One region of the Streptococcus chenjunshii genome, then DNA from elsewhere that is predicted to be linked to it. Evidence: predicted binding sites of a transcription regulator. Region 1 holds the regulator's gene; the other holds the start of a gene.
What was found. The regulator CtsR, encoded in region 1, represses protease genes until heat stress. The targets are predictions, from matches to a motif close to TTGGTCAAAAAAGGTCAAANA.

Region 1 (16,559 bases):
GTAAAAGAAGGCGATGGGATGTGGCGGGCTCCGCAAGACCGTGTCATCATTTGGTAAGAAGCCGATCTTGCTCCTTTCCTTGCTGTTAGCTTAAAGCCGCTGAATTTTTTAAAACAAAAAAAACCTGTTTAAAAACAGGTTTTTTATTGAGATAAAAGGCTGTTCAGCCCGTATTTCATACTAATTAAGGCGGTAGACGGATTTGAACCGACGATCAAGCTTTTGCAGAGCCATGCCTTACCACTTGGCTATACCGCCGTAGACAAATAGTATTCTACCTTAAAAAAAGCGATTCGTCAAGCTCGAACCCCTTGCATTTTTGGGGCAAATTTGATATAGTAAGAGAGCTGTTATAAACAGCGAATACTCATTTTAGATGGATTGTGAGCTTGTTGCTCTTGGCAGAGTGGGCTTGCAAGCTGATATCTGAAAGAGGGAAGGCAGGAAACCTGCCGCAAAAAACATTTTAAAAGGAGAAATACTCATGGCAGTCATTTCAATGAAACAACTTCTTGAGGCCGGTGTTCACTTCGGCCACCAAACACGTCGCTGGAATCCTAAGATGGCGAAATACATCTTTACAGAACGCAACGGGATTCATGTTATTGATTTGCAGCAAACCGTAAAATTGGCAGATCAAGCTTACGATTTTGTCCGTGATGCTGCAGCAAACGATGCTGTTATCTTGTTTGTAGGAACGAAAAAACAAGCTGCGGATGCTGTTAAAGAAGAAGCAGAACGCGCAGGACAGTTTTATATCAACCACCGCTGGTTGGGTGGAACGTTAACGAACTGGGATACCATCCAAAAACGGATTGCCCGTCTCAAAGAAATCAAAGCAATGGAAGAAGATGGCACTTTTGACTTGCTTCCTAAAAAAGAAGTGGCTCTGCTCAACAAACAGCGTGCCCGTCTGGAAAAATTCTTAGGCGGAATCGAAGATATGCCGCGTATTCCGGATGTGATGTATGTTGTTGACCCGCATAAAGAACAAATCGCAGTTAAAGAAGCTAAGAAATTAGGAATTCCTGTAGTGGCTATGGTCGATACTAACGCTGATCCTGATGATATCGATGTTATCATCCCAGCTAATGACGATGCGATCCGTGCCGTTAAATTAATTACGTCTAAATTGGCTGATGCCGTTATTGAAGGCCGCCAAGGTGAAGATGCAGAAGTAGATTTTGCGGAAGCACAGGCAGAGACCCAAGCTGATTCAATTGAAGAAATTGTTGAGGTTGTTGAAGGGTCAAACGAATAAGACGACAGTCGTAACCAAGCTTATTAAACGGGCAGCAGGAGAACTGTTCTGTCCCGTTTTTTGTAAAAGTAAATAATCTTTGGAGGAAATCACAAATGGCAAATATTACTGCAGCCCTTGTAAAAGAATTGCGTGAAAAATCCGGTGCCGGTGTCATGGATGCTAAAAAAGCATTGGTTGAAACCGACGGCGATATGGATAAAGCAATTGAGCTGCTTCGCGAAAAAGGGATGGCTAAAGCAGCTAAAAAGGCAGACCGTGTTGCTGCTGAAGGTTTAACCGGAGTTTATGTTGACGGCAACGTGGCAGCAGTTGTGGAAGTTAACGCTGAAACAGATTTCGTTGCTAAAAATGCGCAGTTCGTTGAACTGGTTAATGAAACAGCGAAAGTTATCGCTGAAGGCAAACCAGCCAATAATGAAGAGGCCTTGGCTTTGGTGACAGCTTCGGGTGAAACATTAGAAGCGGCCTATGTCAATGCGACAGCAACTATTGGTGAAAAAATCTCTTTCCGCCGCTTTGCCCTTCTGGAAAAAACAGATGAGCAGGCTTTCGGTGCTTACCAGCACAATGGCGGCCGTATCGGTGTTATCAGTGTGCTTGATGGCGGTGATGAGGCATTAGCTAAGCAAGTGTCTATGCACATCGCTGCAATGAAACCAAAAGTTTTGTCCTATAAGGAACTGGATCCGCAATTTGTCCGCGATGAATTGGCGCAGATGAACCATAAGATTGAACAGGACAATGAAAGCCGCGCATTGGTTGACAAACCAGCCCTTCCGCTCCTGAAATACGGTTCAAAAGCTGAATTGACTGATGAAGTGCTGGCGCAGGCTGAAGCAGATATTAAGGCAGAATTGCAGGCTGAAGGCAAGCCTGAAAAAATCTGGGATAAGATTATTCCTGGCAAGATGGCTCGCTTCATGCTTGACAACACTAAGGTTGACCAAGAATATACTTTGCTGGCACAGGTTTATATCATGGATGACAGCAAAACCGTTGAAGCCTATCTTGATTCAGTAAATGCTAAAGTTGCAGATTTTGCCCGCTTTGAAGTTGGGGAAGGTATCGAAAAAGCTGCTAATGATTTCGAATCAGAAGTCGCGGCAACTATGGCAGAAGCCCTGAACAACTAATACGTTTATACAAAAGAACTCTTACGGAATGCTGTCTGTAAGAGTTCTTTTGTATGATAAATAAAATCAGCGCTAAAAAACGCTCCTAAAGATAGTTTTATATCTACCTTTAGGAGTGTTTTTGTTTTTTCCTATAAGAAAGCTGAGAGTCCCAGAACAGTTAATGAAGCCATAATAAAGCCGGCTAAAATAACCCCCAGCATAACTGCAACAACACTGCGCTTAAAATCCCAGTCTAGAATACTCGCAGCCAGGGTCCCGGTCCAGGCTCCGGTTCCGGGAATAGGAATGCCAACAAACAGCAGGAGCGCCAGAAACAGCCCCTTTTCTCCGGCTGCCCTGCTTAACTTTTGTCCGCCGCTGTGACCTTTCTTTAAACACCAGGTGAAAAAACCGCCAATAACTGGTTTGTCGGTGCCCCATTCCAGAACACGGCGGGCAAAGAAGAAAATAATCGGAACAGGCAGCATATTGCCGATAACGCCAATTATAATGGCCTGCCACATAGGAATTCCTGAGGCAATAGCATAGGGAACAGCTCCCCGAAGCTCGATTAGAGGAACCATTGAAATGAGAAATGTAATAATGTAATTCATGGATTAAGGGCCTTTCTTTTCGTACATGTACCATTTTATCCTAAGCAGCGAATATTCTCAACTAAAAGCATTTTTGGAGGCAGACTTTAAGGATGTCTGGCAGCTTTCCATTCTTTTGGGAGAGATTTAAACAGAAATGGATGGTTTTCATTTAAAAATAGTGTAATTTTTGGTATAATAATAGTCAGTTATAGTCAAACGGCTGAAAGGAAGTGACACCATGGCATCAAAAAATACATCTGACAGTATTGAAGAATATATCAAACAATTGCTGGCTCAATCAGGAATTGCTGAAATTAAGCGTTCTAACCTAGCAGATGCCTTTCGTGTTGTTCCCAGTCAAATTAACTATGTGATTAAAACCCGTTTCACAGAGAGCCGCGGCTATATTGTAGAGAGCAAACGAGGAGGCGGCGGCTACATCCGTATTGAGAAAGTCTGCTTTTCTGACCAGCATCAGATGCTGGGCAGCCTGATGGCCAGTATTGGCGATCGAATCAGTGAGCAGGTGTTTGCAGATTTGATTCAGCTGCTGTTTGAAGAAAAAGTTGTCAGCCGGCGCGAAGGCCAGATTATTTTAGCCACATCGTCTGATGAGGTTTTAGGCAAGGATGGCCCTGAAATTCGTGCCCGTATGCTGCGTAAAATTTTACAGAGATTAGACAGAAAAGGGTAAGGAAATGAGCAATTATTCGTTTAAAATGCAGGAAGTTTTTAGACTGGCTCTCTATCAGGCGGCTCGGTATGAGAGCCCTTATCTTGAGAGCTGGCATATCTTGCTGGCTATGGTTTTTATTCCTGATTCTGTTGCCGGACTCAGTCTGGCAGAGTATGAGGCTGATATCAATACAGAAGAATATGAAGCAGCGGCTATCTTGGCTCTGGGCAAAGTTCCCAAAGAAGATGTTGAAACGATTGATTTTGTTGAGCAGTCTCCGGCAGTGAAGCGTCTGCTGCAGCTGGCTGAGGGCATCAGCCAAGTAACAGGGGGCAAAGAAGTCGGGACAGAGCATGTTCTGTTTGCCATGCTGCTGACTATGGATATCACTGCTACACGGCTTCTGGAGATGGTCGGATTTAAAATGAAAGACGACGGGGAATCGGTCCGTTTATTAGATCTGCGCAAATCTTTGGAAAGGCAGGCCGGCTTCACTAAGGAAGATCTGAAAGCTATCCATAATTTACGTAAACCCAAGAAAACGAAAGTCAACACCAATTTTTCCGATATGATGAAGCCGCCTGGAACTGCTGGTGAACTTTCTGAATTCACACGGGACCTGACAGAGATGGCGCGTCTGGGACAGCTGGAACCTGTTATTGGCCGGGAGAAGGAAATTTCCCGCATGGTGCAGATTCTCAGCCGAAAAACGAAGAACAACCCAGTTTTAGTCGGTGATGCCGGGGTAGGGAAGACCGCTCTGGCTTATGGTTTGGCTCAGCGCATTGTTAACGGCTCTATTCCTTATGAGCTGCAGGATATGAAGGTTCTTGAACTGGATATGATGAGTGTTGTTGCCGGAACACGTTTCCGCGGTGACTTTGAAGAGCGGATGAATCAAATCATTGCTGATATTGAGGAAGATGGCCACATCATCCTTTTTATAGACGAACTGCATACGATTATGGGTTCTGGCAGCGGCATTGACAGCACACTCGATGCCGCTAATATCCTGAAACCTGCACTTGCACGGGGAACACTTCGGACGCTTGGAGCAACCACTCAGGAAGAATATCAAAAACATATCGAAAAGGATGCAGCTCTGTCGCGCCGTTTTGCTAAGGTGCTGATTGAAGAACCGAATGAAGCAGCGGCATATGAGATCGTGCTTGGGCTAAAAAAATCTTACGAAGATTATCACAATGTTGTGATTTCAGAAGCAGCGGCCCTAGCGGCTGTTAAAGCGGCTCACCGTTACCTGACAAGCAAGCATTTGCCGGATTCAGCCATTGATCTCTTAGACGAGGCGAGTGCACAAGTCCAGAATATGGTCAAAAAAGAAAAACCGGCTTATTTAACACCGGCAGATGAAGCGATTTTGGCAGGGGATTTTAAGAAGGCTTCGCAATTTTTAAAAGCAGCAGCCAAGTCCAGCCGTCCTGAACCAACTCCGGTGACGGAAGCTGATATTATGAGCACTTTGAGCAAGCTGTCTGGCATTCCGGTTGAAAAACTGACACAGGCAGACAGTAAAAAATACCTTAATTTAGAAAAAGAGCTGCATAAGCGTGTTATCGGTCAGGCAGCCGCTGTCTCCGCAATCAGCCGGGCTATCCGCCGGAACCAGTCTGGGATCCGCAGCGGCAGACGCCCGATTGGATCTTTCATGTTTCTGGGGCCGACAGGTGTCGGTAAAACGGAATTGGCAAAAGCTTTGGCAGAAGTCCTTTTTGATGATGAATCAGCTCTGATTCGTTTTGATATGTCAGAATATATGGAGAAATTTGCAGCCAGCCGTCTCAATGGAGCGCCGCCCGGATATGTGGGCTATGAAGAAGGCGGTGAATTGACTGAAAAAGTCCGCAATAAACCTTATTCAGTCCTGCTTTTTGATGAAGTCGAAAAAGCCCATCCGGATATTTTCAATGTTCTGCTGCAAGTTCTTGACGATGGAATGCTGACCGACAGCCGCGGCCGCCAGGTTGATTTTTCCAATACAATCATTATTATGACCAGCAACTTAGGAGCAACAGCTCTGCGCGATGATAAAACTGTCGGTTTTGGTGCCAAAGCTGTCAGTCAGGATTATCAAGCGATGCAGGGCAGGATTCTAGAAGAGCTCAAACATGCCTATCGGCCAGAATTTCTTAATCGAATTGATGAAAAGGTGGTTTTCCACAGCTTAAGCCAAGACGATATGCGTGAAGTGGTTAAGATTATGGTGCAGCCTTTGATCAACAATCTGGCAGAAAAAGAGATTAGTCTTAAGTTTCAGCCTTCAGCCTTAAAACATCTGGCTCAAGACGGCTATGATCCTGAAATGGGGGCTCGGCCTCTGCGCCGGACCCTGCAGACTCAGGTTGAGGACAAACTGTCTGAGCTGGTTCTCTCGGGAGAATTAACCAGCGGCAGTGCGGTCAAGATTGGCTTCTCAAAAGGGCGATTAAAATTTGCCCTCGCCTGATAGATGAATAATTTCCGGCCAGTCCTATTTGAGCCGGGCCGTCTGTATACTGCAAAGACAGTTTTTAGACAGGCTGCAGGTATATTGACAAAGTTCTTAGAAATGCTATTTTCTAAGGGCTTTTTTATGTTGGTCTATTCTTTTTTTGTTATAATAAAGCTAAGAAAAGCAAAGGGAGGGAATGCTATGAAACTAACAACTATCGGCTGCTGGGGCGGCTATCCTTATAAAGAGCAAGGGACCACTTCGTACCTGCTGACCGGAGAAAATGGGTTTCAGCTTCTCATTGACGCTGGCAGCCGAGCCCTCAATGAATTGGAAAAAGAGCTCAGCCCCTTGGATTTAGACGCTGTTATTATCAGCCATTATCATCCTGATCATGTAGCAGACTTGGGCGTCCTTCGCCATTACCGTCAGCTTTACCCTAAAGCCCTTTGGCAGTCTAAAGTTTTGCCGACTTACGGCCATAATGAAGATAAGAGCGAATTTGCTAAACTGACTTTGGAAGGTGTTGCTGAAGGAATTGCCTATGATGTTAACGGGATTGAAACAATCGGGCCTTTTTCCGTCAGTTTTATCAAGACAGTGCATCCGGTAGTCTGCTATGCCATGCGTATTGTTGAGCGTGACAGCGGTCAGGTATTGGTCTTCACGGGAGATACAGGCTATTTTGCGGAACTGCTTCCTTTTACAAAAGGAGCAGATCTTTTCTTGGCTGATGTCTATCTTTATGAAGGGCAGGAAGGCCATCCGGCCCATCTAACTTCTAAGGAGGCTGGGAAAATCGCAGCTCAGGCTGGAGTTCAGAGACTGGTTTTAACTCATTTGCCGCAGTTTGGCCCTGAAAACACAGATTCGGACAATCATCTGGAAGTTCTGCGCCAGCAGGCTGCTCATCATGCCCAAGGTGTCCCGGTTGATTTGGCTGAACCGCATAAAGCTTGGGATTTAGGAAAATTATAATGTCTCTTTTTACACAGGAACAAAAAGAATATTTCATGCACGAGGCCCTCAAGGAAGCTCAGATTTCACTCGCTAAAGAGGATATCCCAATCGGCTGCGTGATCGTCAAAGAGGATAAAATCATCGGCCGCGGCCATAATGCGAGGGAAGAGTTAAATCAGGCAGTGATGCATGCTGAAATTATGGCTATTAATGCGGCCAACCGCCATGAAGGTAATTGGCGGCTGCTGGACAGCACGCTTTTTGTCACAATCGAACCTTGTGTGATGTGCAGCGGTGCCATAGGTCTCGCTCGTATCCCGCATGTTGTCTATGGGGCTAAAAATCAGAAATTCGGTGCTGGCGGCAGCCTCTATGATGTTTTGCAGGATGAGCGTCTCAACCATCGTGTCAGTCTTGAAACCGGCATCTTAGCTGCCGAGTGTGCTCAAATCATGCAAGACTTTTTCAGACAGAGAAGATTGAAACGGTAAGCGGAAAAAGGTTCATCTTATCCGAATTTTTGGGACTTGGCAGACTTAGCAGAAGTATGATATAATAATTAGTGGAGCAACAGTCTTGCGTGAAGTGGGTCAGGGGAGGAATCCAGCAGCCCTAAGCGAGTTAGGCTGTGTGCTCTTTTTGCTTATATAAAACACCCCCTTTGAAATCAACTTTTCAAAGGGGTTTTTAGCTGGGTAAAATACAATGTTTGACTATTATTATGCGCTCAAACGCACCTGAACTCTCAGAAGTTGCTTTTTTTGATAAAATTTCTAATTGACCTGCAAGAAAGGACATTACTGTGTTCTTTTTTTAATTCCTATTTCCATGACACTCTCTTTTTGCGCTTATATCACCGGCATTTCACTCCTCATGATTGCAATAAGTGATACCTACTTTTTATATAAAAGGATAAAAACGTTAGGATAAAATCTCAATTATTTAAAAAAGCTGATGAGGAGATTGATAAGCGATAGTAGGACATTGATTGTCAGCAAGATGCTAAGTTGTTTTTCGTCTTTCATTGCTTTTCCCTTCCTTTTTTATAATTATTTTTTACGTTAAGTAAACTGTATAGCTAGTAATTTTTTAAATGGCTAAGTGAAATGAAGCAAGATTAAGCAAAGATACAGCCAACAGTAAGGAGAGCAGTTTAAAAAGCTTATTAAATCTTTTTTTGTTTTGACGGAAGAGCATATTAAGCGGAGAGTCCATGCTGCTTTTTGTGAAATTTAAAAACAAATAGTGTCAAATGCTATATATAGCAGTGTTTTTGACAAAAGCGTTTGTGAAAAAAATAATTTATAAAACATTTGACAAAACTGTTGACAAATGTCGAAAAAGGATTTACAATGTTTCATAACAAATGATAAATATATTGTCAAATGACAGAAGGAGGGGAGTTATGACATTATATGGTAAGCTGTTGGAGCGTGAAGCACAGCATAATCCTATTAAAGTTGGGGTTATCGGTGCCGGACAGATGGGAACTGGGATGGTTGCACAGATATCAACAATTCCCGGAATGGAAGTCCGGGGGATCAGCGATATTCGGCTGGAAAATGCTCAGAAAGCGGCACAAGCCTACAATGCTTCTGCTAATGAGGCGGTTGATATTTTAACAAGCACAGATTTCAAGGAAATTATTGATTCCGATGATGTGGAAGTTCTTGTTGATGCAACAGGAGTCCCTGAGGTTGGTGCGAAAATAGCTTTGGCGACTCTGATTGCTAAAAAACATTTAGTTTTGCTCAACGTTGAAGTAGATATTACCATCGGTCCTCTAATGAAAAAGATGTATGATGCTGCAGGGCTTGTCTACACAGGTTCAGACGGTGATGAGCCAGCTGCGACTGCTCAGCTTTATGAGTTTGCTAAGAGTATGGGAATGACTGTTCTGGTTGCTGGCAAAGGGAAAAACAATGCACTGAAAGTCAGTGCAAATCCGGATACAGCAGCTGAAGAGGCAGCCTCTAAGCGGATGAACGCTCATATGCTGGCTGCTTTTCAGGACGGCACTAAAACGATGGCAGAGATGAATCTTTTAGCCAATGCCATCGGTTTTGTCCCTGATGTAACGGGAATGCACGGCATTTCTGCTGATCTCCAGGAAACGGTTGCTAAACTGGATTTGCAAGATAAGGGCGGTGTTCTGAATCGTTACGGAGTTGTAGAGTATGTTGATGGGATTGCACCGGGAGTCTTTGTTATTGTAGAAGGGCAGAATGCCGGTGTTAAGCACGAAATGAACTATCTGATGAAGGTAGGTGACCGAGATCACCATATCTTGTACCGTCCTTATCATTTATGCAGTCTGGAAACACCGCTGACAGCAGCCCGTGCTGTATTAGAGCATGACCATGCAATTGTTCCTTTAGGTGCTCCTATAGCTGAAACAGTAGCAGTTGCTAAACGGGACATCAAGGCTGGTGAACGAATTGATGGTATCGGCGGTTACTGTGTGCGCGGTGTTATTGAAAAACACAGTGATACACGCAAACACAATCATATACCAATCGGTCTTGTAGGTGGTGCCTCTGTTGCTAAGCGTGATATTAAAGACGGTACTTTCCTAACTGATGATGATATCGCTGTTGATGAGACAACAACTGTTTATAAACTGCGTAAACTGCAGGATGAAACTTTCGGCTGATCCTTATTCCTAGTGGGATATTATCATCTGATTTTACAGAGCAGAACCGGATTATGGGAAAGAAGGAGGCGAGATGGCTAATTTAGCAATTATCCTGACTCTTATTATATTTTTACAGCTAATTTTCAGTCTCTATCAGCTGCAGTACTATCAGCGGTTTATGCGGCAGTTAATTGATAAGTATCAGGATAGGCCAAACTGTCGTCTTGTTTCAGAAATTATCAAAACAGGTTTGTCATCACATGTTCTTGTTGTGGTTTACGATGGTGAAAAAAGGATAACAGAAGCTTATTATTTAGATGGTATCATGATTTTTTCAAGGTTTAAGCCTTACGACGCTATTGTTGGACTGCCTTTAGATGAGCATTCGGTAGCAATTGCTGAAGCGGAAAAACAAACAGCTAAAACCAGAGCCCTAGCTAATCTGGTTGCCAAGTACAAATGATCGGAGATGAGGGAATGCAAGAATTTAAGATTGTTGAAATCGGAGAAATGGTTCCTGATTTTGCAGAAGAAATGCTTCTGGTACTGTTTGGCGAGTCCGCTCCGCCGGAATTGCGGGGGATTTCTGTCATCCATGATTATCAAGCAAAACAGAAAAATGTTCTCAAAGTGGGAACCCGTCTTGTTATGGGAAACCAGACATATACAGTGACAAAAGTCGGCAGTGCGGCCAATGCCAATTTTGAGGAATTAGGGCACATTGCTATTTATTTCCGAGAAGGAGACAGCGATATTCTGCCCGGTTCTATTATGGCCCGGCCTGTTGTTTTCCCAAAACTCAAAGCGGGCGAGTCAATCCAGATTATCAATGACTAGCAAATGTGGTATAATTCTCATATATACTGTATATAAGAAGGCATATGATGGATAATTATACTGAAAAAGATTATGTAAAAGTTGCAGTCATGTATTATGACGAAGGCATGACACAGGCTGAGATTGCTAAGAAAATCGGAGTTTCACGTTCCTTGGTGTCTAAAATGCTTATTGATGCCAGAGAAGCTAAGATTGTGGAAGTATTTATCAACAGTCCGTCAGTTTTTACCACAAAACTAGAGCGTGAATTGGAAGAGACCTATGGGCTGAAGGATGCCGTTGTGGTTGATACGGTAGGTCTGACAGCTGTGGAAGTCAAACGCAAAGTCAGCAGGTCTGCAGCTAAATACCTTGAAGCTTATCTTAAAAAACATCCGGAACTTAAGCGCTTGGGCATATCATGGGGAGAAACGCTGCGTCATGCAATCGATTATTTTCCTTATACCAATCATTCACAGCTCCATATTTATCCTTTGATTGGCGGTATGGGAAATGAGCACTTTTACCTGCATTCCAACCAGATTGTCCAGACGCTGGCCCAAAGAATGCGGGCTGAAGCTCACTATCTGTATGTTCCTGCCATGGTTTCCAGTGCAGCCTTGAAAAAGGAATTAGAACGGGATGCAACGATTTCTTCTGTCTTAAATGAAAGCAAGCAGGTGGATCTTGCCCTGCTGGGAATGGCTCCTCTGGAAGAAGGAAGTACAATGACTGTTACAGGCTATATTAAGTTAGAAGATATCAAGCGTTTTAAGTCTTTGGGGATTATCGGCGATATCAATTCGCAGTTTTTTGATGCCAAGGGTGCGTCTGCTTTGGAAGTAAACCAGCGTGTTATGGGGCTTAATTTAGAAGAGCTGCGCCAAATTCCGACAAGGCTTGTGCTGGCTTACGGTGAAAAAAAAGCCGGAGCGGTTCGGGTCGGTTTGGAACATCACATGCTGGATATCCTTATTACAACAGATGCAACAGCACAGGCTATATTGGCGCATGCTTGACTATCGTTGCTGAAAGGTTTATGAAATGGGGCTGAGAAAAACTCAGCCCCATTCTTTAAAAAAGCATTGCAAGCGCTTACCTTAAGGTGAGCGGGAAAGAGAGTAAGAAATGAAATATATTGAATGGTTTGGCGAGAATTTTATTGGAATATTTCAGGCAGGCGGAGAACAGTTTGTCAGCTATCTGACCGGCATTATTCCTTTGTTAGTAGCTCTGCTGACATTTACGAATGCGCTTATTGCGCTCATTGGCCGTGAACGTGTCAATACATTTATGAGGGCCAGTGCTAAATATACGGTACTGCGTTACAGTCTGATGCCTCTGCTGGCTGTCTTGATTTTGACAAACCCTATGGCTTATACATTTGGACAGTTCCTGAAAGAAGAAGAAAAGCCGGCCTTTTATGATGCAACTGTCAGCATGGTACATCCCGTGACCGGTTTATTTCCTTATGCTAATGCAGGAGAACTGTTTGTTTTTCTTGGAATTGCCAACGGTGTCGTTGAATCCGGGCATTCTCAGGGGAGCCTCGCTGTACGGTATTTCCTTGCCGGCTTAGTTGTGATTCTTCTGAGAGGCATTGCCACCGAACGGATGACGAAATTCTTAATGAAGCGCACAGCCTAGAAAAAATAAGTTAGAGAGGAACAGAAGATGACAGCACTTAAAACAGTATTTGTCAAACGCGGCGAAAATGGCTGGGGAAAGGGTTTACTGATCCAGCCGACTCCTGAAAAAAATAAAATCGTTTCTGTAACAGGCGGCGGTATCCATCCAGTGGCCCAGCGCGTGGCAGAACTAACGGGAGGCGAGGTTATAGACGGTTTTAAAAATACAGTACCTGATGAAGAAATTGCAGCTGCGGTGATTGACTGCGGAGGAACCGCCCGTATCGGTGTCTATCCTATGAAGAATATTTTAACTCTTGATATTCTGCCGTCCTCGCCATCAGGCCCTTTATCCAAACATATTACCGAAGAAAATTTTGTATCCGGAGTCACCCCTGACTGTGTGGAATTGAGGGAGGAAGCTGCAGCTGAAAGTGTTTCTGCCGAAGACTCTCAAGCAGCAGCTGAAGAGAGCTTTCAAGAGAAATATGCTGCCAGCAAGGAAAAGCATGAAGCGGATCAGGCTGCAAGCGATAGTTTTATTGTCCGTTTTTCCCGCGGCATTGGTAATGTAATGGGAATCTTTTATCAAGCGGGCCGTGATACCGTAGATATGCTGATAAAAAATATTATCCCTTTCATGGCTTTTATGAGTACCATTATCGGTATTATCAATTATACAGGGGTAGGTAATATTATTGCCAATCTGCTGGAGCCTTTATCAGGATCTATCCTTGGTTTTATCCTGATAGCTTTTATCTGCAGTATTCCGTTTATTTCTCCAGTACTGGGACCGGGGGCCGTCATTGCTCAGGTTATCGGGGTGCTGATTGGCACTCAGATTGCTCAAGGGACGATTCCTGTGACCTATGCCCTGCCGGCTCTCTTTGCCATTAATGCTCAGGTCGGCTGCGACTTTATTCCTGTCGGCCTGTCTTTAGGGGAAGCCAAACCGGAAACCGTTTCGGTCGGAGTTCCGGCCATCTTATACAGCCGTGTGGTAACAGGAGCCTTGGCTGTTGTTGTCGGCTGGATATTCAGTATCGGTATGTATTAGATTTTAACAATGCTCATTTTTGAGCTGGAAAGGAAAGCACAATGAAAGTAGATTCAAAGCTATTGTATGATGCAGCCAAACAGGGACAGTTTGCCATTCCTCATGCCAATTTTATTGATTTTCACTCGGCAAGAGCCTATGTCGCAGCAGCAGAAAAACGCCAGCTCCCCTTTCTCTTGGCCTATGCCCAGTCGCACAGTTCAATCATAACTTTAGAAGAAGCAGCTGCCATCGGCAACTATTTTGCTGAGGCCGCCTCTGTTCCGGTCGTACTGCACTTGGATCATGGGGAAGATACAGCGTTTATCGAGCGGGCGATTGAATTGGGATTTACCTCTGTCATGATTGATGCTTCGCAAAAATCTTTTGCAGAAAATACAGCGATTACCCAGCAGGTGGTTGATTATGCTCATGATCGGGGAGTTGTTGTCGAAGCGGAGCTGGGACATGTCGGGGCCAATGAGACATCTGAAGCAGCAGAACTGACAGGTTCCGTCTATACAGAGGTAGATAAAGTACAGGAATTTGTTGCAGCAACTCATGTGGATTCTTTGGCGGTGTCTATAGGGACAGCCCACGGTGTTTATAAAGGCAGTCCCAAGATTAATTTTGAACGGCTGCATGAAATCGCTGCTTTAACCGATGTACCGCTTGTTCTGCACGGCGGATCCTCGTCAGGAGATGAAAATCTCGGCCGCTGTGCCAGAGAAGGGATCACTAAGATAAATATCTATACGGATTTTATAGTCGGAGCTTACCAAGCGATAGTAAAAGAACAGCCGAAAGATTATATCAGCTTGCAGCAGACAGCTGAAGAAGCTATGGCTGCAGTGCTGGATCATTATTTTGACGTTTTCGGCACACAAAAAGTTTAGGAGAAAAAATCATGGGTAAAAGAAGCGTTCAAGCACCGTTTTTTATGTTTAATCCAAAGTCTTACTTATATGGAGAAGACTTGGCTGCTATGGCTCAAACTGCAGAAAAAGCCGCTGCAGCTCGTCCGGAAGTCACCGTTTTTATCACTTGTCCTTTTGCTGATCTTGCCCGGACAGCAAGCCTGACAGATAAAGTCATTGTATCAGCGCAGCATATTGATGGCATTAGTCCTGGACGCGGTATGGGCCATGTTTTGCCTGAAGCTGTCAAAGCCGCTGGGGCAGAGGCAACATTTTTGAATCATGCCGAGCGGCCGCTGACCTTTGAAGAGATTATAAAGGCTATGGAACGGGCGGACGAGTTAGATATGCTGACGATTGTCTGTGCCAATTCGCTTAAGGAAGCGCGGGCCATTGCGACGCTGGAGCCGGATATTATTCTGTGCGAGCCAACAGAATTGATTGGGACCGGCAATACCAGTGATGTTTCTTATATTGCGGCTACCAATGATGCCATTAAGGCAGTTTCGCCTAAAACGCTGATTATGCAGGCAGCAGGAATCTCGAGTGCTCAAGATGTTTTTGATGTGATTAAACTGGGAGCTGACGGGACCGGCTGCACCAGCGGTATTACAGAAGCGCTTGATCCTAAGCAGATGCTGGCTGATATGGTGGCTGCAGCTGACGAGGCTGGCCATTCAGAAAGGAGCAGTTAATGAAATGTTATAAAACAAAGTTTTCGGTGGACACACAAGCTGGCAAGGCCACTTATGTCAATATTACAGAAAAACTTCGTGATATTATCGCAAAAAGCGGCATTCAAAACGGCCTGCTGGCCATGATTTCTCCCCATACGACCTGTGCGGTCTTTTTTGAAGAATTCGCACACGATTATACTACAGACGGTGATGAATCGCTGCAGGCTGATTTAAACACTGTTCTGGCAAAGATTATTCCGGATCATACGGGGAGCGACAGTTACATCTATCCCGGGGAGGCGCATTATCAGGCCGTTGAATCCTGGCCTGATGCTGCAGCTTATCTTCCCGGCGGTGACCGGACATCTTTATGGAATGGTGATGCCCACCTTAAAGCGACCTTGATCGGCTCCAGTCAGCTAGTTGATGTAAGTGACGGTGATTTGGGTGTTGGCAGTACAGGCTATTTTTACTTTGTTGACTATGACAAAACACGCGCCCGTACACGAACCTGCCAAGTGACAGTATTTGGGGAATAAGAGACAGACGCCGTTCTGTCTTCTCTGTTTTTAGCAGAAACCGAAAAGTCTGGGAATGTTTATTCTCGGACTTTTCTTCTGAAAGCTATAGAAAAATTCTCATATTTGCGAATTTTCGCAAATGGAAAATGGAGCTGGTATACTTTATAATAGATTATTTATGAAAAAGTTAAGTTATTTGTAAATAACTCATCGGCTGCTGGCTGCGCTTCTTTTATTAATGCCGATTAAAGAGGAGCTTCTGCTGGTTTTTACTGTTTAAACTAAAAATGGTATACTGATAAGAAAAAATGTTGGGTTAAGAGTGAAGGAGCCTTCATGAAGACAAAAGAAATTATAGGAGCGAACATCAGAACCGAGCGGGAAAGGCAAGGGTTATCCCGTGAGCAGGTTTGCGGGCTAGAGTCAGAACTGACTGTCAGACAGCTGATGCGTATCGAGCTGGGGCAGTCCCTGCCGACGATTGTTAAACTGGAATATTTGGCAGATAGGCTAAAGGTTGATATGGCCAGTCTGTTGGGAGAACAAAGCTTGGAGATTCCACAGGCCTATTTTGAGCAAAAATATAAGCTGATAAAATTTCCCTCCTATGGTGACGCTGAGCGTTTAGCCCAAAAAACGCAGCTGTTGGAAGATATTTACAATCAATATTTTGACTATCTGCCGGAAGAAGAACTCTTTACTTTAGATTTACTTGAAAATTTTTTGGATTATATTACAGTTGGGAAGCCGGAATCAGTTGAGCTTATTTATGAGGATTTTTTTAAACAGCTTCTGTTAAAAGAAACTTATTCCTTAAATGATATCTTACTTGCTAGGCACTATTTAACACAGTGTCAGGATTATGCTTATGATAGGGAGACTGTACTGCTTATTGTAGATAGACTTCTAAAACAGAGGACAGGTAGTAATGATTATTATAACCTAGCACTTTTAGGAGCTTTATTTGCATTAGCTGGTGTCTATGTTGTATCAGCTGATTATTCTGATATGAAGCCGGCTCTTGATAAAATGGACGATGTGGTTAATCAAACCATGCAGCATGTCTATAAACCGGGTTTGCTGATGTTTGAAGCTAAATACCATCTCTATCAGAGGCATAACTTTCAGAAAGCTAAGTCCTGCTACGATTTAGCGCTGACTTTAGCAGAAAATTTCGGCGACACGGTTTTGATAGATAATCTGAAAAAAGAAAAAGCGAAAGATTTACAAGAAAAAGAAGAATAGTGACACGGATGTCCTGTTCTTCTT
Region 2 (16,559 bases), 440 kb from region 1:
GGGTAGAAATCATTCACTGGATGGATGATTTGATGCTGCAGCTTCTAGGCCGTGTTCAGTTTTGCTAATCCATCTCGAACCCTATCTTTCTTATTTGGCTTCTTCTAATTGTTTGTCCCTATTATTTAGTAGGGAAAGAAATTTCAATCAAATTAGCAGTGTGGAGCGTTTTTAGCTGATCAAAGAGGACAGTAGACTGATCAATTTTACGCTTGAGGAAAAATTCACGAATGGCTTCAAGCTCGCTGTCTTTAATGGCCCGGTATTTATTGGTAATCAAAATTTCATAATGCTTAGGTGCCTGTGTAAAAATAACATCTGTATTACCGGCGGAGTATACTTCTACCAGTTTGGCATCTGTATTTTTCAGTTGATTTTTAACCAATTCCGGATGACTGCTAGTTGTGTTTATCAGTCTCATAATTGTCCTCCTCAAGTCTCGTTTTTTCTATTATAGCATGTTTTTCCTGAAAAAAATGCTCATGTAAAGAATTACTGTATTTTTTTTGCCACTCCTGAACACCCCATTTATGGCTGCCGCGTTTCAGTTTTTCCACTGCTTCTATGATAGTAAACCAAGCCACTCGGTTAAAATCTTCTAAAGGAGCCGCCACTTGCTGAAAGCTGTTTACTTCATAAATATAAGCGGGATTGTAAAAATAGCTGTCCCGATGGCGGGAATAAAAATATTCATCAGCCTGACCGAGATATTCTCCGATATCTGCCGTAAAGCCCAGTTCTTCAATAAGCTCACGTTCTAAGGCTTCCTTGTGATTTTCACCAGCTTCAATTTCACCACCGGGCAAAAACCAAGCACCATTTGGGGCTTGGACGAGAACGATGGCTTCCTTATTTTTATCTGGGATAACAGCATAAACACCATAGCGAGTTTTATAATCTGCCAGCTCTTTCTTATCGCCAAAACTTGGAATTGTCATTATGGTTCCTCCCTTTGGTTTATTATACTAAAAAATACGAAAAAATGCTCTTCTTTCCTGCTTAAGGCAGGCAGTTTCCGGGTTAAACAAAAAATTTGAGATTAAATAATTTAGAAAATGGCTTAACTTCTTAGAAAAATGGTAAAATAAAAAGAAGTGATAGCTTATCATCAGTCGGCGGTTTTTGCATAAGGAAGACTGGCGGCTTCTATTCCAGCCTATTGCCAATTTCTGCTAATGAGCGGTCTTTGAGCAGGCTGATACTTTATGGAGAATAAAATGCTGAAATTATTGAAACACTTATCTGAGAAAGAGAAGCTGACAGCTTGGTTCTCATACATCGTAAATGCTTATCTGCTGTACATTGTTTGGAGCCTGTCTTCGCTTTCAGCAAATACCCTTTTTTTGCAGCCGCAGCCTGCGCTCTCTCTGCTGCAGGTATTACTGCTAATATTAGTTGTCAGTTTAGGACAGCATTACCTGAATCTGCGTTTTGCTTTATTTAAGCCCAGCAATCTTTTTACGGTGCTGATGTCCGCCTGCCTTTTTTTAGGTGTTTACAAAAGTCCTTCCCCTTTGCTTGTTTTTGGTTTTCTCCTGCTGGGACTGGCTGTTTACTTTAAATTGTTTTTTGGAAAAGAAGAAGCAGCTTACCTGATTCCGGCCAGCCTCCTGCTAACTTTCCCAAAAGCAATTGCTCTCATTTACCGTCCTTTTCCTTTAGATCTTAAGCATTTTGGTATTGAGGCGGATAAGTGGGACAGCAGCCGGCTCTGGCTTTTACTGTTAGCTGTCTGCTATGCTTTATGTGCTTATTTTTTACTGAATGTTGTCAGACAAACAAAGGTTAAGAAAAATATTATCTCCTTGGCCGATAAGGAAAAAAAACTCTATGGTCTGGTGATATTTATTGGCTTAACCTATGTTCTTTATCTGTGTTTGGTAGTTGCTTATAAAGCAAAAACACTGTCAGTATCAACTTTTGATATTGGTATTTTTGCACAGATGTTTGAGAGTATGCGGCGTGATTTTACCCCGATAACCACTTTGGAAAGAGATAGGCTGCTGTCTCATTTTGCAGTGCATATTTCGCCGATTTATTATCTTATGTTGCCTGTCTACAGTTTGCTGCCTTATCTTGAAACTTTGGAAATTTTGCAAGTTCTAATTGTATTTTCCGGAGGTTTGCCGCTGTATTTCCTGCTTAAAGATTTGCATTTGCCAAACGTTGCCCGTCCTCTGCTTTGGCTTCTGTTTATCTTAACTCCAGCTATGACAACTGCAGGATCTTATCACCTGCATGAAAATTGTTTTTTAGTTCCTTGTTTGCTTTGGCTGATTTATGCAAACATGAAGCAGTGGCGCTGGCGCCTGCTGCTTATCGTTCTGCTGACACTTATGATAAAAGAAGATGCTTTTATTTATGTTGTGGCATTGGGGCTGTATTTTCTCTGGCAGAATCGCTTCCCTCAAAGTTTTGCAGCTAAACGACGTATCTTTTTTTCACAGCTGATCTTCCCTCTGATTTATTTTGCCTGCTGCGTCTTTATCTTAAATCATTACGGAGACGGACTTTTAGTCAGCCGCTTTGATTTGCTGTCCGGGCAGGAAGGCTTTGGCGGAATCTTTCAAACAGTCTTTCTTAATCCCGGTTATATTTTTGGCAGCTTCTTTACTCAGCACAAGCTGCAGTACCTCTTCCTTTTGTTTATCAGTATGGCTTTTTTGCCTTTAATGCAAAAGAGATGGGAAAATTACTTTTTGCTTTTACCTTTAATTGCAATTAACCTCTTATCTAATTACGACTATCAGACAGATTTTGGTTTTCAGTACAGTTATGGCAGCACAATTTTAGTTTTCTTCATGGCCTTGCTAGCTTTGGAAGGTTTTTATACCTACTGGCTGGATAAAGATGAGAAGCATTCCACCGTCTCTGTCCGGATTTTGACATTTATTATGACAGCTCTCTTATTTTCAGCGACTATCCTTTATAGCTATACCAACAGCTGGTATAAAGACATTCTGTATTATCAGCAGAATCAGGAAAAATTCACGGCTATTCATAAAACTTTAGCTGCACTTCCTACGGAGAAGAAAATACTGGCGCACTATTCCTATACGACCGATTTACGCAGAACCAAGGAACTGTACGATATTTTTTATCATAATGATCAAAGTTTTGACCCTTCTGTTGACCTTGTCGTCACTCCGCGCTCAACTGTAGAACATCAGGAAACAAGCACAGAATCTGAAATTGTAAAAATTTATATGGCGAATGGCTTTACAGAAACAGAACAATCCACGAAAGATGTCTTAATTCTGCAAAGAACAGACTAAACCAAGATACAAAGGCCGTTAAGAACGCAAAGAGAAAATAGGCGTCCGACCGCTGAGTCACCAAAGATTCAAGGGAGGGCGGTCTTTTTCTCGCAGCGTTTAGGCCGTGTTCAGTTCCGCCAAGATACAAAGGCCGTTAAGAACGCAAAGAGAAAATAGGCGGTAAGTCCGAAATCTTTGATTTCGCAGACGCACCCCTGCCAAGACGACTAAAAGGGTGCGGTCGGCTGTTAAGACGACAAAGCCTTCAGACATCTACGGCTGGCAAGAAGTTGAGCAGAACCTCAGTTCATAAGGTTCCCTCACTCTCTAATTTTCAAGTTCGGGTTGCCTGTGTACTCTCACAGCGTTTAGGCCGTGTTCAGTTTCACCAAGATACAAAGGCCGTTTAAATAGCAAAGCTGACAGCTTGCAGCTTACAAACTGACTTTGAGTTGTAAGAATGCTAGTAATGTGACAATGAGAAAACCTCCCTCAGACCAATTTTACCTTGGATCTGAAGGAGGTTTTATGGTATTTGCCGGCAGAAGTGTTTGTACTCTACTCATTTATTCAGCAGAAACTGCTTCAGCTGGGGTCTCTACTTTTTTAGCAGATTTAATCACAATTTTTCCATTGCTGGACATGACTGCCTTAAGATTTTTTTCGTTTGGATTTTCCAGATAATAATCGGTAATCGCATCTTCAATATTTTCCTGAATGGTACGCCGCAGCGGACGGGCTCCCATTTTTGGATCATAGCCCAGATCAACGAGTTTCTCTTTTACTTTATCTGTGACATCGAGATGAATGCCGCTGTGGCTGAGCCGGGCATTGACATCATCGAGCATCAAATCAACGATGTGCAGCAAGTTGTCCTTATCCAGTGCTCTGAATTCAATGATTCCGTCAAAACGGTTCATAAATTCAGGACTAAAGAAGTTACTGAGCTCGCCCAAAACAGAATTAGTCCGCCCTTCACGGGCTGCGCCAAAGCCGACACTGGCTTCAGCATGACCTGTACCTGCATTTGAAGTCATGATAATAATAGTATCTTTGAAGCTGACTGTTCGCCCTTGGCCGTCTGTCAGACGTCCGTCGTCAAGTACTTGCAAGAACATGTGCATAACATCCGGATGAGCTTTTTCCACTTCGTCAAGCAAAATCAGTGAATAAGGATTCCTGCGCACTTGTTCCGTCAGCTGACCGGCTTCTTCGTAGCCGACATAGCCCGGAGGCGCTCCTACCAGCTTAGCTACAGAATGCTTTTCCATGTATTCCGACATATCGAAGCGGATCATGCTGTCCGCCGACCCAAACAATTCGATAGCCAGCTGTTTGGACAACTCAGTTTTCCCAACACCGGTAGGGCCGACAAAAAGGAAGGAGCCGATAGGGCGGTTAGGTGTCCCTAAACCGACACGGTTACGGCGGATAGCCTTAGCAATTCTGTCAACGGCATCGTCTTGGCCGATAACATGCGCTTTTAGGTCATCAGCCAAGCTGATAAGCTGTGACTGTTCTTTTTCTTTCAAATCTCCAACCGGAATATTTGTTTTTTGTTCTACAATGCCTTCAATCGTTTTTTCCGTAATAACAGGGACATCTTGTTCATCAACCTTTTGTTTCTGCATTTCCTTATATTTAGCAATTTGATCGCGGAAATAAGCAGCCCGCTCGTAATCTTCATCACGGGTAGCTTGAGCCTTAAGGTTTTCGGCTTCAGTCAGCCGCTGGTCAATTTCCTTAGGATCAACAAAATTTAAGGTCAGATTCATCTTAGAGCCGGATTCGTCTAAAAGATCGATGGCCTTGTCCGGCAGGAAACGGTCCTGAATATAGCGGTTAGAGAGAAGAGCAGCAGCTTCAATGGCATCATCACTATATTTGACATGATGATAATCTTCGTATTTCTTTTGAATACCTTTAAGAATAGTGATCGTTTCTTCAACAGAAGGTTCATCTACTTTAACCGGCTGCATCCGACGTTCCAGCGCAGCATCTTTTTCAATAATCCGGTATTCATTGAGCGTAGTTGCTCCAACTAACTGCAGTTCTCCGCGGGCCAGAACTGGTTTAAGGATGTTGCCGGCATCCATATTGCCGTCACCGGCAGAACCTGCCCCGACAATTTCGTGAATTTCATCAATAAAAAGAATAACATCCTGCCGCTTACGAATTTCTTCCATAAGCTTTTGCATGCGTTCTTCAAATTGACCGCGGATGCCGGTTCCTTGCACCAAACTGACTACATCAAGGCGGATAACCTGTTTGTTTTTCAGCTTTTGCGGAACATTTCCGTCAACAATCTTTTGGGCTAAACCTTCAACGACAGCTGTTTTACCAACACCAGGCTCACCAATTAAAACAGGATTATTTTTGGTCCTGCGGTTAAGAATTTCAATCACTCGAACAATTTCTTCATCCCGGCCGATAACAGGATCAATGTCTCCTCGGCGGGCAATTTCGGTAACATTAATTCCAAATTCTTCCAGTAAGCCGTTTGGCTGCTGAGGTCCGTTCGGACGGCCGTTATTGCCGCCTCCGCCCCGTCCGCCTCCGGCCTGTGTAGGAGGGGTGTTAGGGAGCTGACCGTTAAAGGCGCGGAAATTATTCAAATCACCGAAGAAATCATCAAAGAAAGGGTTAGCAGAATTGCTTTGGTCATGCGAATCTTTGTTAAGACCGCCTAAAATAGTATTGTTAGGGTCAGTTTTCATGATTTGGTAGCAGTTCTGACAAAGATCAACCTGTCTTTGCTTACCATTAACATTTGTATATAAGTGGATTGTTGCTTCATTTAAATTACAATTTTGACAGAGCATAAGATAACCTCCCTTGTCATTTTCAATCAGTTCCGGCCATTTAGTCAAAGATGGTCAAACTTTATACTCATATTATAACACCCCAAAACAAGAATTCAAGTAAAAAGTTTGCAAATTTAGCACTTTCTTCATGAGAGTGATAAAAAATTTTTCCAAGAACTGACTTGCCAAAAAATGAATAATAATGTAGAATAATCTGTATAAAAATACAGGAGATTGATTATGAAAACACCGATATCTTTTTTAAAAGAAATAGATTTTAGCAAAGAAGAGCTGATGGAATTGATTGATTTGAGCCTCCGTTTTAAGGAGCTTAAGAAAAAAAGAATTCCTCATAAATATTTAGAAGGCCTTAACATTGCTTTAATTTTTGAAAAAACGAGCACCCGGACACGTTCGGCTTTTACTGTTGCCGGTCAGGACTTGGGAATGAATGTTACCTACCTTGGTGCAGATGAAATCCAACTAGGACGCAAAGAATCTGTTGCCGATACAGCTAAGGTTCTGGGATCCATGTTTGATGGTATCGAGTACCGCGGTTTTAAACAGGAGGATGCGGAAACTTTGGCCCGTTATTCTGGAGTCCCTGTTTGGAACGGTCTGACTGATACATGGCATCCGACACAGATGATTGCTGATTTTATGACTTTAAAAGAAATCTTTGGTTCTTTAGATGGTCTGCATATCGCTTATGTAGGTGATGGCCGCAACAATGTGGCACACTCGCTTTTAGTCACAGCAGCTATTTTAGGAGTCAATATTACGATTATTGCACCTGCTTTACTGCAGCCGGAAGAAGATATTGTGACTCTCGCCAAAGAACATGACAATGGAGCTGTTATTGAGATTACAGACCGGATTGAAGCAGTTAAGGGGGCTGATATGCTTTATACGGATGTCTGGCTGTCTATGGGGGAAACTGTCGATTTTAAAGAACGGATTGACCTGCTGCTGCCTTATCAAATTAATGCAGAACTCCTTGCTAAAACTGGAAAAGCTGATACTGTTGTGATGCACTGCCTGCCGGCTTTTCATGACTGTAAGACAGAGATTGGCCTCAATATTTATGAAAAATACGGTCTTGCTGAACTCGAAATAACCGATGATATCTTTCAAAAACACAGTTCGCTTATCTTTCAGGAAGCTGAAAACCGGCTGCATTCTATCAAAGCCATTATGTATTATTCCTTAAAAGAACTATAAAAGACAGTATCTTTTCTTGTGAGTTTAGACTCATTTATGTTAAAATAAGAAAGGATAATAAACTTATAGGAGAATATTCATGGAGTCACACTTAGTGAGAATTATCAATCGCCTTGAATTAATGGCGACTGACGGAGCCAATCTTAAACGCAATTTTGAACGCGACGGTGTTGTAGTGGCAGAGGTATCTTTCAGCAATGAGCCAGAAACAGGCCCGGTCTTTACCCTGCGTGATGTTGCAGCGCATGAGACTTACTCATTTGACAGTATTGATCTTATTGCAATGGAAATTTATGATTTGTTATATTAACCTGTGATTGAGGGGCTAGGAGTTGTTACTCCTAACCCTGTTTTTTATAAACAGACTTTACAGTACAGCAGCTGATGCAGCCTATATCGCTCTTTTAGAAGGGCTGTTGTTCTGCTTTTAAGATACTGTGATCCTTATCTTAAAATCGGTCAATGGATTGTATGTTTATTCAATTAATGTTATAATAAAACAGATTATAGTATAGAGGAGAAAATAATGAACCTTTCATTCTTGCCGACCTACTGGGCCTATTTTAATTACGGTGTTTTAGTCACTATTATGATTTCAGCCTGTGTGGTTTTTTTCGGTACAATTATCGGTATTTTAGTTTCCTTAATTAAGCGGACTAATATCAAACTATTTGATTGGCTGGTCAGTCTTTATGTTTGGGTTTTTCGCGGGACGCCGATGGTTGTTCAAATTATGATTGCTTTTGCTTGGATGCATTTTACGCATGTCCCGACTATTGGTTTTGGCGTGCTCGATCTCGATTTTTCCCGCCTGCTTCCGGGGATTATTATCCTTTCTCTTAACAGCGGAGCTTACATTTCTGAAATTGTCCGTGCCGGCATTGAAGCCGTGCCTAAAGGTCAGCTCGAAGCCGCTTATTCTTTGGGAATCCGTCCGGTTAACGCTATGCGCTATGTCATCCTGCCGCAGGCCTTTAAAAATATTCTTCCGGCCTTAGGTAATGAATTCATTACTATTATTAAAGATAGTTCGCTTTTGCAGACCATTGGTGTTATGGAACTGTGGAACGGGGCTCAGTCTGTTGTGACGGCAACGTATATGCCTGTCAGCCCGCTCTTGTTTGCTGCCTTTTATTATTTGATGGTAACAACCGTTATGTCGGCTTTGGTAAAAAGACTTGAAAACCGAATGGGACAAGGGAGGTAAAAACTGATGACAGAGACACTTATTTCAATTAAAGATCTTCATAAATATTTTGGCAAAAATGAAGTTTTAAAAGGCATCAGTCTGGATATTAAACAGGGAGAGGTTGTTGTCATTATCGGTCCATCAGGATCAGGAAAGTCAACTTTTCTGCGCACCATGAATCTTCTTGAAATGCCTACCAAGGGTACTATCACTTTTGAAGGCGTGGATATTACTGACAAAAGCAATGATATCTTTAAAATGCGGGAAAAAATGGGAATGGTTTTTCAGCAGTTTAATCTTTTTCCAAATATGACAGTGCTTGAGAATATTACGCTTTCTCCTATTAAAACCAAGAGAATAGCTGGCGAAGAGGCAAGGGAAAAAGCTTATGATCTGCTGGCAAGAGTTGGTTTACAAGATAAGGCACAAGCCTACCCGGCCAGTCTGTCCGGCGGCCAGCAGCAACGTATTGCCATAGCCAGGAGCTTAGCCATGGATCCGGATGTTCTCCTTTTTGATGAACCAACATCGGCTCTTGATCCAGAAATGGTTGGAGAGGTGCTGACTGTCATGCAGGATTTAGCAAAATCCGGTATGACTATGGCCATTGTTACGCACGAGATGGGCTTTGCCAGAGAGGTAGCCGATCGTGTTATCTTTATGGATGACGGCGTTATTGTTGAAGAAGGTAAGCCGGAAGCCATTTTTGAAGCAGCTCAGGAAGAGCGCACCCAAGACTTTTTAAGCAAGGTTTTATGATTGATACTAAAAAGAAACGCCTGATTTTCGGCGTTTTTTTGCTTTAAAATGTGTTACAATAGAAGTATATTTTGCAGCCGCCTGAGGGCGGGACAGAACCTTTCATTCAAAAGCGTTCCCCCTGTTCCCTCTTTCTAAGTTCGTGCTGCCACAGGCTAGGTCCGCGAAATCGAAAAGATTTCGGACTTACCGCCTATTTTCTCTTTGCGTTCTTAACGGGCTTTGTATCTTGGTGTGAGGTGGAAGTGGTGATTTTACAGGATGGTGCTGTTAGGGTGCCTTATCAAATTGTTAGTATTGATCTGCCTGAAGACAGTATCAGGCATCTGTCCAATCTGGGGCTGAAAGTGGGAAGCAGGCTGGAATTGATTTCCAAAACAAAGGCGAGTGCGATTTTGATGTTAAAGTCCAGTCGGCTTGCTTTTGATGCCTCTATTTTAAGTAAGATTACGGTATCCGAAATAAGGGATGAAATGCCCAGCCTGCCTTTATCGCAGCTGAGGCCGGGAGAATTTGCCTATATTTCTGGTATTCATGCTGTTGGTGAAGCGAAGCGCCGGCTGATGGACATGGGCTTGACCCGCAGGACAAAAATTTTCCTAAGAAAACGGGCTCCGCTTGGAGACCCGCTTGAACTTAGGCTGCGGGGATATGAACTGACACTGAGAAAATCAGAAGCGCAGATGATCAGTGTAGTCAGAATCAATGAAAAGGAGGCAAGATGACCGAAATAGCATTAATTGGCAATCCTAACAGCGGAAAAACCAGTCTTTTTAATTTGCTGACTGGCACCAATCAGCGTGTCGGCAATTGGCCCGGAGTTACTGTCGAGCGCAAGAGCGGCAGAGTTAAACAGGATAAACAGGTGCTGATGCAGGATTTGCCAGGAATTTATTCCATGTCGCCCTACAGTCCTGAAGAAAAAGTGGCTAGAGATTATTTACTGAGCAATCGGGCGGACAGTATTTTAAATGTTGTTGATGCGACTAATCTGGAAAGGAATCTTTACCTGACAACACAGCTGATTGAAACCGGTATACCGGTTACTATTGCGCTCAATATGAGCGATGTGCTTAGGCAGCAGAAGAAAGCTATTAATTTAGAAAAACTTTCCTATCAGATGGGAGTACCGGTTATCGCAACCAGTGCTTTAAAAAATACAGGAGTAACAAAAGCTTTAAATAAAGCCTGTCAGACGACCAAGGCAAGCGTTGACAGTATTCAGTACCCGACTTACGATAGTAAATTTGAAGCGGCTTTAGCTCAGATTATCGAAGTTCTGGGACAGACAGTGCCGGAAGCCTCTCAGCGTTTCTATGCTATTAAACTTTTTGAACGGGATCAGCTGGCAGCGGCAGATTTAGATTTGTCGGCTTTTCAGAAAAGTGAAATTGCAGATATTATCAAGATAACAGAAGATATTTTTGCAGAAGATTCCGAAACGATTGTTATCAATGAACGTTATGCCTTTATTGAACGTGTCAGTAAAATGGCTCAAAGTCAGGACAGCAATTTTAAAATGACTTTATCTGATAAAATAGATCAGCTAGTGACAAACCGCTTTCTTGCTTTACCTATTTTTGCTTTCGCTATGTTTATTGTCTACTATTTATCTATACAGACGGTAGGAACAATAGGTACGGACTGGGTGAATGACAGTTTGTTTGGGGAATACATTCCTGCTGCTGCCGAAAGTTTCCTGACTTACCTGCATGTGGAAGCCTGGCTGACAGAATTGATAATTGACGGTATCATTGCCGGTGTTGGGACAGTACTCGGCTTTTTGCCGCAAATTTTTGTCTTGTTTATTTGTCTTGGTATCTTAGAAGATATTGGTTATATGAGCCGAATTGCCTTTGTTATGGATCGTATTTTCAGGCGTTTTGGGCTCTCGGGCAAATCTTTCATTCCCATGCTGATTGCGACCGGCTGCGGCGTTCCGGGAATTATGGCCAGCCGGACAATTGAAAATGAGCGGGACCGCCGGATTACAATCATGACTGCAACTTTTATGCCTTGTTCTGCTAAATTATCAATTATTGCTTTAATCGCTGGGGCTTTTTTTCCTAACAATCCTTGGATTGCACCGAGTGCTTATTTTTTAGGATTTGCTGCGATCATCCTTTCAGGTATTGCGCTTAAGAAAACACGTCTTTTAGGCGGTTACACCAGTCCTTTTATCATGGAGCTCCCTGCCTATCATTTGCCTAAACTTACAGCTGTTTTTCGCTACGCTTTTGGGAAAGCACTGAGTTTTATGAAACGTGCAGGAACCATTATTTTCACATTAACCGTTCTCATTTGGTTCACCAGTTCTTATGATTTTACTTTGCAGGCAGTTGCTGCCGAACAAAGTATCTTAGCCAGTCTTGGTCATGCGCTGTCTTGGCTTTTTGCCCCGCTTGGCTTTGGGAACTGGAAGGCAGCCGTTGCCGCTTTTACGGGTCTGGCGGCAAAAGAAACAGTTGTTGCGACTTTCGGCGTACTGTATAACAATCCTGAAGCGGGTGAAACCAGCCGTCAGCTTTGGCACAGCCTGCAAGGTGATTACACGGCTTTGGCTGCTTACTCTTTCTTGGTTTTTAATCTGCTTTGTGCGCCTTGTTTTGCTGCTATAGGGGCGATTAAACGTGAAATGGGAGATTTGAAATGGACGCTGGCAGCGATTGGCTTTCAGACGGGCTTAGCTTATGTTGTCAGCTTGATTATTTATCAGTTTGGTTTACTTGTTTTCTACGGTCAGCCTCTGTCGTTTTGGACTTATGCAGCCTTTACTTTATTCTGCCTGCTGCTGTATTTTATCAGCAGAAAACCGCGTCAGTTCAAAGGAAAAGTGATTAGCATAGATAATTTAGGGCTTGTACAGGAATAAAGTTAGAAAGGAAACATGATGTCAACCTTGATTATTGGCAGCCTGATTATTTGGGCAGTGTTCATGAGTTTGCGCTATTATATCAAGCAGAGAGGTTCCTGCGGAGACTGCGGCTGTTCCTGCCCAGTGAAAGATGAAATGCAGAAAGCAGCCAGACAGAGATTAAAAGAAACTCGCTGAATTTAAACTGAAGGGTTTCTTTTGAGCGACTTTTTAAAATTCAGCATTTTAAGCTCGCTGCTTTTTTGGTATAATAGAAAAAAATTAAAATGGAGACGATATGGCAGCAATTATTGATGGTAAAGCTTTGGCGCAGAAAATGCAAGGGGCTTTAACGGAAAAAGTCAAACAAATGAAAGAAAAATACGGTCTGGTTCCGGGATTAGTGGTTATTTTGGTTGGCGATAATCCAGCCAGTCAGATTTATGTGCGCAATAAGGAGCAGGCTGCTCTTAAAGCCGGCTTTCGGAGTGAAACAGTGCGTTTATCCGAGTCGGTCAGCGAGGAAGAACTGATTGAGCTTATTGGCCAATATAACACTGATCCGGCTTTTCACGGGATTTTGGTCCAGCTTCCTCTGCCCCAGCACATTAATGATAAAAAAATTATTCTGGCGATTGATCCGAATAAAGATGTGGACGGTTTTCATCCGATGAATACCGGTCATTTATGGAGCGGCCGTCCCGGTATGGTTCCCTGCACGCCAGCGGGCATTATGGAGCTGCTGCATGAGTACGGCGTCAATTTAGAAGGAAAGCATGCTGTGATAGTCGGCCGTTCCAATATTGTCGGTAAGCCCATGGCACAGCTATTGTTGGATAAAAATGCCACAGTGACGCTGACCCATTCAAGAACCAGACAGCTTCCTGATATTACCAGACAAGCAGATATTTTGATTGTTGCTATTGGTTCTGGGCATTTTGTAACCAAAGAGTTTATTAAAGAAGGGGCTGTGGTTATTGATGTCGGGATGAACCGCAGTGAAACCGGCAAACTTATTGGTGATGTTAAGTTTGAAGAAGCAGCAGAAGCGGCCAGTCTGATTACACCTGTTCCAGGCGGAGTCGGTCCAATGACCATCACTATGCTGCTGGAACAGACCTATCAAGCGGCTCTCAGAAGTGTGATGGCAAATGATTATTAAGGAAGATTTTGTCCGAAATGTGGTTCAGCCCCGCCCACTTAAAAGCCATAAAGGGACTTTTGGCCGTGTTCTTTTAGTTGGCGGCTGCTCTCCCTACGGCGGTGCCATCATCATGGCGGCTGTCGCCTGTGTCAGCAGTGGCGCTGGTCTGGTTACTGTGGCAACAGATCAGAATAATATTTCAGCCCTGCACAGTCATCTCCCGGAGGCAATGGCCTTTGCTCTGACAGACAGAGAGCGGCTTGTGCAGGAGCTTTTGCGTGCCGATGTCGTTTTAATCGGTCCAGGACTGGGGGAAGAGTTTTTGGCTCAGCAAAGTTTTGAACTGGTTATGACAAAAGCTTTATCCCGGCAAACCTTGATTATTGACGGCTCAGCTCTCAACCTGCTGGCCCAAAAAAGGGATATGGATTTGCAGGCAAAAAAACTGATTCTGACGCCGCATCAAAAAGAATGGGAACGTCTGTCCGGACTGACAATCAAGGAGCAGACACCGGAGCAGAATCAGGCCGCACTGGCAGATTTTCCTCCCCAAACAGTGCTGGTGGCTAAGTCTCATCGAACGGTGATTTACGGACCGAATGGCCAGATAGGTGAGCTGACTGTCGGCGGGCCTTACCAGGCGACAGGCGGGATGGGAGACACTTTAGCAGGTATGATTGCAGGCTTTGCTGCTCAATTTTCTGTTTCATCTTTTACAGCTGCTGCAGCAGCTACCTATCTTCACTCAGCTATTGCAGATGAGCTCAGTCAGACAGCCTATGTAGTCCTGCCGACACGGATCAGCCAAGAGCTGCCTCAGGCTATGAAAAAACTGTCGGCAAAGGCAGGTAGCTAATGCCCCTCCCTTAAGCTCAAAAAGAGTGATTGCCCTGATTCCCAGATTGATAAGGAATCAGGGTTTTCTTAACGATCCTTCTCTGCTATTTTCCTGTAAAAATGCTATAATGGTTTTATCTATACATAAATCAAAGAAAGGGAGCAGGCACGGGAAAAGGAAACACTTTAGCTAAGAAACCGGCAGGTCAGTCTATTCTTTTAGGCTGTCTTGCTTTTGCCGTGCAGCAGAATATATGTCAGACTACTTGTCAGTATCGTCTCTGACCAGATATTTAAAATTAAAATTTGACAGAGACCCTTATTTAGAAAGGGTTTATCTGACCGGTCAGGTTTCCAATTTTCGGAAGCGGCCAGCGCATCAATATTTTTCTCTGAAAGATGACAAAGCGGTGATTCAAGCCACCATGTGGGCCAGTCAGTTTAAAAAACTTGGTTTTGACTTAGAAGAAGGCATGCAGCTTAATGTCATCGGCCGTGTTCAGCTGTATGAACCCGGCGGTTCCTATTCTATTATTATTGAAAAAGCTGAGCCCGATGGCTTGGGAGCTTTAGCTGTTCAGTTTGAGCAGCTAAAGAAAAAGCTCACGGCAGCCGGCTATTTCGCAGCAGAGCACAAACAGTCCCTGCCGCAGTTTGTTAAAAAGATTGGCGTGGTAACCAGTCCCAGCGGAGCGGTTATCCGTGATATTATAACAACAGTATCCAGACGTTTTCCAGGTGTGGAGATTCTTCTTTTTCCCACCAAGGTTCAAGGAGAAGGCGCCAGTCAGGATGTTGCCCGCAATATCGCTTTGGCTAATGAACGTTCGGATTTAGATTTGCTCATTGTTGGCCGCGGAGGTGGGTCTATTGAGGATCTTTGGGCGTTTAATGAGGAAGTTGTTGTTGAAGCTATCTTTGCTTCCCATCTGCCGGTGATTTCCAGTGTTGGGCATGAGACGGATACAACCTTAGCGGATTTTGCAGCCGATCGGCGGGCAGCAACACCGACAGCAGCAGCTGAATTGGCAACCCCTGTTACTAAAGCTGATCTTTTGACTCGGCTGTCAGAACATAAAAACAGAGCCTATCAAGCAGTCAGCCGTCAGATTAGGCAGAAGCAGGAAAGGTTGGGAAAACTGGCTCATTCGGTTGTTTTTCGGCAGCCAGAGCGCCTGTATGACCGCCAGACTCAGCAGCTGGACAGGCTGACAGCTGCTATGACGGCGGCTGTACAGCAGCAGTACAGAGTATCCCTGCAGGCAGAGCGTTTGCTGAATCAGCGCCTGCGCTCACTTGGTCTGACTGAAAAAATCAGCCGCTATCAAGAACAAATCATGCAGCTGAACCGCTTGCTTATGAGTAAGGCAAACAGTCTTTATGAAGCGAAAGCTGCGCGGCTGGAAAAAGCTCAGTCAGCCCTTCTGTCGCTGGATACAAAACGTATTGTTGCCCGAGGATACGCCCTTATTCACAAAGATGAGAAACTTATCGTCAGTACAAAAACTGTCAAAAAAGGCGACCGTTTGCAGGCAGAACTGCGGGACGGCCAGTTAGAAGTTGAGGTAAAAGATGTCAAATAAGGAAAAAACAAAAAAAACATTTGAAGAAAATCTTCAGGACCTAGAAGCTATTGTCAGCAAGCTGGAAAATGGAGACGTCCCTTTAGAAGATGCAATTGCTGAGTTTCAGGAAGGCATGCGCCTTTCTAAAAAATTAGAAAATACTTTGCAGGAAGCTGAAAAAACATTGGTTAAAGTCATGCAGGCTGATGGGACAGAAAAAGAAATGGATGCTAATGGATAAAATTTCAAAAATCAATCAGACGATTCAGTCTTACTACCAAAAGCAAGGGGTGTCTTCGGATTTGTCCGAGGCCGTCCTTTATTCTCTTGAGGCTGGCGGCAAGCGGCTCCGCCCTCTGCTAATGCTGCAGATTATCGAGGGTTTTGGGCTGTCACTGACTGACAGCCACTATCAAGCAGCTGCCAGTGTAGAATTGATTCATACAGGCAGTTTGGTTCATGATGACCTGCCAGCAATGGATAACGATGACTACCGGCGCGGTCAGCTGACCAGCCATAAGCGCTTTGATGAAGCGACAGCCATTTTAGTTGGTGATGGGCTCTTCCTTGATTCTTTTGGACTGTTGGCTGCTGCGGATTTACCGGATAAGGTTAAAACTGCTTTAATCTATGAGTTATCGCTGGCAGCAGGAAGCCGCGGAATGGTCGGCGGGCAGATGCTGGATTTAAAAGGTGAAAAGCAGCAGCTGGCTCTGCCGGAACTGCAGAAAATTCATGCTAATAAAACGGGGAAACTGCTGGCTTTTCCTTTTGTTGCCGCCGGTCTGATAGCAGAGCGGGAGGATGAAGAATTAACAGCTCTAGCAAAGGCAGGTGCTTTGATAGGCTTGGCCTTTCAGGTGCGGGATGACATTTTAGATGTAACAGCTGATTTTGCAGAAATCGGTAAAACCCCTCAAAAAGATTTA

Region 2: the regulator CtsR is predicted to act here: its motif matches at 6,120-6,140, upstream of DDV21_RS03570 (ATP-dependent Clp protease ATP-binding subunit).

The regions. Positions count from the first base shown of each region.
Region 1 covers NZ_CP031733.1:258,341-274,899, forward strand. The annotation lists gene DDV21_RS01385 (M13 family metallopeptidase) at 1-57, shown strand, start outside; tRNA gene DDV21_RS01390 (tRNA-Cys) at 188-258, opposite strand; gene rpsB (30S ribosomal protein S2) at 485-1,261, shown strand; gene tsf (translation elongation factor Ts) at 1,357-2,397, shown strand; gene DDV21_RS01405 (COG2426 family protein) at 2,529-2,993, opposite strand; gene DDV21_RS01410 (CtsR family transcriptional regulator) at 3,214-3,669, shown strand; gene DDV21_RS01415 (ATP-dependent Clp protease ATP-binding subunit) at 3,674-6,115, shown strand; gene DDV21_RS01420 (MBL fold metallo-hydrolase) at 6,302-7,078, shown strand; gene tadA (tRNA adenosine(34) deaminase TadA) at 7,078-7,551, shown strand; RNA gene ffs (signal recognition particle sRNA small type) at 7,617-7,712, shown strand; gene DDV21_RS01435 (NAD(P)H-dependent oxidoreductase) at 8,466-9,713, shown strand; gene DDV21_RS01440 (transcriptional regulator GutM) at 9,787-10,158, shown strand; gene DDV21_RS01445 (PTS glucitol/sorbitol transporter subunit IIA) at 10,173-10,532, shown strand; gene DDV21_RS01450 (sugar-binding transcriptional regulator) at 10,577-11,530, shown strand; gene srlA (PTS glucitol/sorbitol transporter subunit IIC) at 11,640-12,158, shown strand; gene srlE (PTS glucitol/sorbitol transporter subunit IIB) at 12,186-13,196, shown strand; gene DDV21_RS01465 (class II fructose-bisphosphate aldolase) at 13,238-14,071, shown strand; gene DDV21_RS01470 (triose-phosphate isomerase) at 14,083-14,787, shown strand; gene DDV21_RS01475 (YjbQ family protein) at 14,787-15,308, shown strand; gene DDV21_RS01480 (helix-turn-helix domain-containing protein) at 15,627-16,535, shown strand.
Region 2 covers NZ_CP031733.1:699,118-715,676, forward strand. The annotation lists gene DDV21_RS03555 (DUF1827 family protein) at 122-421, opposite strand; gene DDV21_RS03560 (NUDIX hydrolase) at 399-938, opposite strand; gene DDV21_RS03565 (DUF2079 domain-containing protein) at 1,218-3,275, shown strand; gene DDV21_RS03570 (ATP-dependent Clp protease ATP-binding subunit) at 3,824-6,079, opposite strand; gene argF (ornithine carbamoyltransferase) at 6,302-7,282, shown strand; gene DDV21_RS03580 (YkuJ family protein) at 7,362-7,592, shown strand; gene DDV21_RS03585 (amino acid ABC transporter permease) at 7,809-8,489, shown strand; gene DDV21_RS03590 (amino acid ABC transporter ATP-binding protein) at 8,496-9,230, shown strand; gene DDV21_RS03595 (ferrous iron transport protein A) at 9,479-9,955, shown strand; gene feoB (ferrous iron transport protein B) at 9,952-12,102, shown strand; gene DDV21_RS03605 (FeoB-associated Cys-rich membrane protein) at 12,121-12,282, shown strand; gene DDV21_RS03610 (bifunctional methylenetetrahydrofolate dehydrogenase/methenyltetrahydrofolate cyclohydrolase) at 12,383-13,246, shown strand; gene DDV21_RS03615 (NAD(P)H-hydrate dehydratase) at 13,236-14,084, shown strand; gene xseA (exodeoxyribonuclease VII large subunit) at 14,320-15,648, shown strand; gene DDV21_RS03625 (exodeoxyribonuclease VII small subunit) at 15,638-15,871, shown strand; gene DDV21_RS03630 (polyprenyl synthetase family protein) at 15,864-16,559, shown strand, end outside.